One region of the Clostridium algidicarnis genome, then DNA from elsewhere that is predicted to be linked to it. Evidence: a T-box and tRNA genes for the amino acid it is inferred to sense, from the RefSeq annotation. Region 1 holds a T-box; the other holds one or more tRNA genes.

Region 1 (3,428 bases):
TACCTTTGTATCTTCTTTTATTTGTGAATTTAACCCCCCAATGATTCCTGCAAGAGCAATTGCTCTTTCCTCGTCTCTTATAGTTAAAACATTTTCGTTTAAATCTCTTTCAACTTCATCTAAAGAAATAAACTTTTCTTCTGATGTAGCTCTTTCAACTATTATAGAATTTCCTTTTATATACCTCATATCAAAAGCATGCATCGGCTGACCTAACTCTACCATTACAAAATTTGTTATATCCACCACGTTATTTATAGGTCTAATTCCAGCCTCTAATAATCTTTCTTGCATCCAAGATGGTGATGATTTTATCTTTACATTTTTAATAGACCTTGCCATATATCTTTTACATAATGAATCCTTTACTTCAACCTTTATCATATCTTTAATATTTTCTTCCTCTGAAACCTTATAATTTGTATTAGGCATTTTGTATTTTACATCAAGAGTGGCTGCTGTTTCTCTTGCTATACCGACTACACTCATACAATCCGTTCTATTGGAGGTTATTTCAAAATCTATAATTGAAGTATTTAAACCTAATACCTCTTTAATATCTTCTCCAACTGGTGTATCTGTAGGTAATATCATTAACCCAAGAGCAGTGCCTTCTTCTGCAAGTCCTAGTTCTTCTTCTGAACACATCATTCCATTAGAAGGTATTCCTCTTAATTTACCCTTTTTTATCTTAAGTCCATTAGCTAAAGAAGCGCCGTGAAGGGCCGATGGAACAATATCTCCCTCTTTCATATTTTTAGCCCCAGTAACTATTTGCAAATACTCATCCTTTTTTATATCAAGCTGACAAATAACAAGTTTATCTGCATCTGGATGTGGTTCAATTTTAACTATCTTTGCTGTTACTACATTTTTAATTTCATCTCCAGTTGTTATAACCTCTTCAACTTTTGATCCCGAAAGAGTCAACCTATCTGCTAATTCATTAACATTTATATCTATATCTACATAATCCTTAAGCCACGTAAATGGTACTTTCATCCACTATTCCTCCTCGATTAATTTTTTTAATATGTTTTTATTAAAATCTTTTAAATTAAAATTCTTTTAAGAACCTTATATCACTTTCATATAACAACCTTATATCATCTATTCCATACTTTAACATAACCATTCTATCTACTCCAAAACCAAAGGCAAATCCACTATAAACCTCAGGATCTATACCACAGTTTCTAAGCACATCTGGATGTACCATTCCACCGCCTAAAAGTTCAATCCAGCCACTATTTTTACAAACATTACATCCCTTACCCTCACATACAAAACATGTAGCATCCATCTCTGCTGAAGGTTCTGTAAATGGAAAGTGATGTGGTCTAAATTTAGTTTTAACATTACTTCCGAACATCTTTTTAGCAAATATATCTAAGGTACCTTTTAGATCTGCAAAGGTTACACCCTTATCTATAACTAGCCCCTCCATTTGATAAAATATAGGTGAGTGAGTAGCATCTACAGCATCAGACCTATAAACCTTTCCTGGAGAAATCATTTTTATAGGTGGTTTTTGATTTTCCATAACTCTTACTTGAACTGGTGATGTCTGAGTTCTTAAAACCACCTTTTCATTTATGTAAAAAGTATCTTGTTCACTTCTAGCAGGATGATTTTTAGGTATATTAAGAGCCTCAAAATTATAGTAGTCAAGCTCCACTTCTGGACCTTCCTCTATTGAAAATCCCATAGACATAAATATTTCTTTCATGCTTTCTAATGTAAGGTCTAAAGGATGCCTTTTACCAATTATCTGTTTCTTTCCTGGAAGTGATATATCTATAGTTTCTTCACTTAATTTTTCTAATCTTTCTGTTTCTTTTATGTTTTTTGCCACATTGTTTATATAAAGTTCTATTGATTCTCTAACTTCGTTTGCTAGCTTTCCTATTATGGGTCTTTCTTCGTTAGGTAAGCCTCCCATTCCCCTTAATATACCAGTAAGTTCACCTTTTTTACCTAAATACTTAATTTTTATTGATTCAATATCATTAGTAGAATTAACTTTCTTTAATTCTTCTATTGCTCTTTCCTTTATTAGCTTTAAATTTTCTTTCATCTTATTTTCTCCTTTCTATCTTTGATAATTATGGGTAAATAAAAAACCGTCCCAAAAAAGGGACGGAATATCCGCGTTACCACCCTAATTAGTAGTTTGCAACACTACTACCTTAGTTAAATTTAACGGTTTTATCCGCTAACTACTACTTATATTTCACAGTTAGTGCTCCGGAGTGAACTTCAATATAATTATATTTAAAGAGGCTTTCAGTCTTTGACCCCTTCTCCCTGAAAATATATTCATGAATATCTAACATCATATTTTATATTTACTTTCTCTTTCATTGCCATTATTTATTTAGTTAAAATCATTATACATACTAATTTAAATAAATTCAATACTAGAATTTATTTGTCTTATAACTTCAAACATCATTATAGAGGCTGCTATAGATACATTTAAAGATTCTGCGCCACCTGGCATAGGTATTTTAACTTTAATATCACTTAATTTATAAATATCTTCACTAATTCCATTACCTTCATTTCCAACGCATATAACTAGATTTTTAGTTAGTTCTATATCATAAAAGTTTTCTTCTGTATCTAAACTACTAACTAAAAATTTAAACCCTTTAGCCTTTAGTTCATTTATATATTCAGACCTCTCATCTTCTATTATTGGTATATAGAAAATAGAACCCATAGTAGATCTAAGCACCTTAGGATTATATAAGTCTACTGTTCCTTTAGTTAATATAACTGCTTTTGCACCACTTGCATGGGCAGATCTTATTATAGTTCCTAAGTTACCAGGGTCTTGTACCTTGTCTACAAGAATATAAAACCCATCTGTAATATTAAATTTTTCTTTAGTTATATTACAAACCGCTATTATTCCTTGGGGACTTTCTGTATAACACAAGGATTTAAAAATATTATCCTCAACTACAAAAACTTTTTTTTCATTTATTAGATTATTATCTAATAAATAATTATATTTATCCACATAATTTTTACTTATAAATAAGGAGTCTGTTAAATAACTTTTATTTAAAGCTTCCTCTACAAATCTAAGACCTTCTACTATGAATTTTCCCATTAAGAGTCTATATTTTTTTTCATGAAGTTTTTTTACTTCTTTAATTAGCGGGTTATTTTTACTTTCAATTAGGTTCAAAGCTCTTATACCCCCTACCTTAATCTACAGATATAGTACTTTCTAGTCTTGACAGATCATCCTCTGCACCTATAACAATTAATACGTCCGTAGGCTCAATTATATCTTCTGCCATTGGAGAAATATTGATTTCATTTTTCTTTCTTACAGCCATTATATTAATGCCATGATTAGCTCTAACATTTAATTCTGATAATGTTTTACCTGCCCACTGTTTAGGACATTTAAC
Region 2 (3,428 bases), 1.1 Mb from region 1:
TCTTTTCCATGCTTATACATAAGTTCAAAAGAAATTATTTGCTCTAATAATTGTTTTCTTCCAATCTCTGAATCTATGTAAGCTTGCCTTTCTTGTGGAAATCTCTTCATTGTTTCTTCTACATCATTTTGAGTAATGCTTACATCCCCAACTCTAGCTAAAACTTTATTTTCCATAATAACTCTCCTTAAAATAAGATTATTTCGCCTTAAATTGTTGCGATACTACTATATTACCATAAAGGCTCTAGTGTTTTAAAGAAGAATCAGAAAGAATACATAAAACATGTATAGACCTTGGTTTTATGTAATTCCACTAAATTCTATTTAATTCTATTTAATTACATTTTTATATTAAACCTATATACATCCTTCTAATTAGATGTAGCAATCCCCTATTGTCCCACACAACCTCATAGGAACATTGTATCTATTATGTATATAGTTTTATACTTAATATGTGAAAGTTTTACTTTCAACTAAGGGGTGATTAATATTACAAGCGGTATATATGTAGATTTAGATAAAACTACCCCTAGGTACGGATGTACCTATTGCAACAGGTGTAATAGTCTTTTTGGTGTTAGCTTGTGCAAAATTAAAAACAGAGGATGTTGTTTTTATTTTCCTAAATTTTATTTAGTAGATCTTCACAATATGTGCAAGAGCATAGATGGACTACAAACATTACATAGTATAGTAAATAATCCTGGTACCATACTCCATGAATACTACATTCATGCTAAGGGATACTTTGATAAGGAAGGCTATGAAAACTACATGTCTAATAACTATTTTGATATTGATTCCTATTCAAATAACAATTTTAAAATGGTTATCAATGAAGCTAATTTATCTAATGAGTTAACGAAGATTAATGATAAGACTATGTTTTTTAGATGTTGTCCTTTTGCTAAAGAAGGATATGGTTGTACTATACCAGCAAAATATAGGACCTATGTATGTAACTTCTTTTTATGTAGTGAGGTAATTGACTCTATAAAAGAATTGGATAATTACGATCTTTACGTAAGAGAAAGAGAACGATATATGAGATGGTTAGACTTTGAAAATCAAAACTTAGAGCATATACTAAGAGAAAATCATCTGAGCCTTTCAAGTAATCTAGAAGGTGTTATTAAGGCACTACAAGAATTACCTAAAGAAGACTATGAATTTCCTAAGTTGCCTCCAATAATAACCAGTGATAACTTACCTAAAAATGCTTAATTTAATATAAATATTATGCAAATATAAAAAGCCTAGTATTAACTAGGCTTTTTATGATGGTGGCTAGACCAGGAATCGAACCAGGGACACGAGGATTTTCAGTCCTCTGCTCTACCGACTGAGCTATCCAGCCAAAGTTTTCACCCGGCGACGACTTACTCTCCCACAAGGCTTCCCTTGTAGTACCATCAGCGCTTTAGTGCTTAACCATCCTGTTCGGAATGGGAAGGGGTGTTACCACTAAGCCATAATCACCGGATCTTTGAAAGATTTTGTTCTTTCAAAACTGCATATGGTTTAAAATAATTTGGTCAAGCCCTCGACCTATTAGTATCAGTCAGCTTAATACATTACTGCACTTACACCTCTGACCTATCAACCTCGTGTTCTTCAAGGGGTCTTACTAGCTTACGCTATGGGAAATCTAATCTTGAGGTGGGCTTCACGCTTAGATGCTTTCAGCGTTTATCCCGTCCCGACATAGCTACCCAGCAATGCCACTGGCGTGACAACTGGTACACCAGAGGTCAGTCCATCCCGGTCCTCTCGTACTAGGGACAGCTCCTCTCAAATTTCCTACGCCCGCGACGGATAGGGACCGAACTGTCTCACGACGTTCTGAACCCAGCTCGCGTGCCGCTTTAATGGGCGAACAGCCCAACCCTTGGGACCTACTTCAGCCCCAGGATGCGACGAGCCGACATCGAGGTGCCAAACCTCCCCGTCGATGTGGACTCTTGGGGGAGATCAGCCTGTTATCCCCGAGGTAGCTTTTATCCGTTGAGCGATGGCCCTCCCACGAGGTACCACCGGATCACTAAGCCCGACTTTCGTCCCTGCTCCACTTGTAGGTGTCGCAGTCAGGCTCCCTTCTGCCTTTGCACTCTTCGAACGATTTCCGACCGTTCTGAGGGAACCTTTGGGCGCCTCCGTTACTTTTTAGGAGGCGACCGCCCCAGTCAAACTGCCCACCTAACAATGTCCGGCACCCAGTTTCATGGGTATCCGTTAGAACCTCAGTACTGTCAGGGTGGTATCCCAAGGGTGACTCCACTGAAGCTGACGCCCCAGTTTCTCAGTCTCCCACCTATCCTGTACAGACAATACCGAAATTCAATGCTAAGCTACAGTAAAGCTCTACGGGGTCTTTCCGTCCAATCGCGGGTAGCCAGCATCTTCACTGGCACTACAATTTCGCCGGATTTGCAGTTGAGACAGTGCCCAAGTCATTACGCCATTCGTGCGGGTCAGAACTTACCTGACAAGGAATTTCGCTACCTTAGGACCGTTATAGTTACGGCCGCCGTTTACTGGGGCTTAAGTTCATACCTTCGCTTACGCTAAGCATTCCCCTTAACCTTCCAGCACCGGGCAGGCGTCAGCCCCTATACTTCAGCTTTCGCTTTAGCAGAGACCTGTGTTTTTGCTAAACAGTTGCTTGGGCCTATTCTCTGCGGCCTACTTGCGTAGGCACCCCTTCTCCCGAAGTTACGGGGTCAATTTGCCGAGTTCCTTAACTGCAATTCTTCCGATGGTCTTAGGATTCTCTCCTCATCTACCTGTGTCGGTTTGCGGTACGGGCACTATTTTGCTCCCTAGAGGCTTTTCTTGGCAGCGTGGAATCAGATACTTCGGTCAAAATGACCTTCCCCATCACACCTCAGAATTGTCTGAACGGATTTTCCTATCCAGACTCCCTAAGTGCTTAGACTAGCATCCAATAGCTAGCACATCTTATCCTCCTGCGTCACCCCATTGGTAATAACGCTACATAGTGGTATCGGAATATCAACCGATTGTCCATCGCCTACGCCTTTCGGCCTCGGCTTAGGTCCCGACTAACCCTGGGCGGACGAACCTTCCCCAGGAAACCTTAGATTTTCGACCACTAGGATTCTCACCTAGTTCTCGCTACTTATGCCAACATTCTCACTCCTGTACCGTCCACCGCTCCTTTCGGTACGACTTCAGCCAGTACAGGACGCTCCTCTACCGCGTACATAAATGTACACCCATAGCTTCGGTGATAGATTTTAGCCCCGAACATCTTCGGCGCGGGATCTCTCGACTAGTGAGCTATTACGCACTCTTTTAATGAGTGGCTGCTTCTAAGCCAACATCCTAGTTGTCTTTGAAATCCCACATCCTTTTCCACTTAATCTATACTTTGGGACCTTAGCTGATGGTCTGGGCTGTTTC

Evidence for each region. The T-box of region 1 lies ahead of pheS (phenylalanine--tRNA ligase subunit alpha). A T-box ahead of a tRNA ligase gene usually reads a tRNA of that ligase, here a tRNA-Phe.
Region 2: it encodes a tRNA-Phe, which carries the amino acid that the T-box ahead of pheS (phenylalanine--tRNA ligase subunit alpha) is inferred to sense. The anticodon was not compared.

What each region holds. Positions count from the first base shown of each region.
Region 1 covers NZ_JNLN01000001.1:2,487,261-2,490,688, reverse strand. Annotated here, with positions in the region: gene pheT (phenylalanine--tRNA ligase subunit beta) at 1-1,002, opposite strand, end outside; gene pheS (phenylalanine--tRNA ligase subunit alpha) at 1,058-2,077, opposite strand; T-box leader at 2,133-2,373, opposite strand; gene BV55_RS0111860 (TrmH family RNA methyltransferase) at 2,405-3,199, opposite strand; gene BV55_RS0111855 (potassium channel family protein) at 3,219-3,428, opposite strand, start outside.
Region 2 covers NZ_JNLN01000001.1:1,411,633-1,415,060, reverse strand. Annotated here, with positions in the region: gene BV55_RS0106995 (peptidylprolyl isomerase) at 1-176, opposite strand, end outside; gene BV55_RS0106990 (hypothetical protein) at 486-1,229, shown strand; tRNA gene BV55_RS0106985 (tRNA-Phe) at 1,287-1,362, opposite strand; rRNA gene rrf (5S ribosomal RNA) at 1,372-1,488, opposite strand; rRNA gene BV55_RS0106975 (23S ribosomal RNA) at 1,537-3,428, opposite strand, start outside.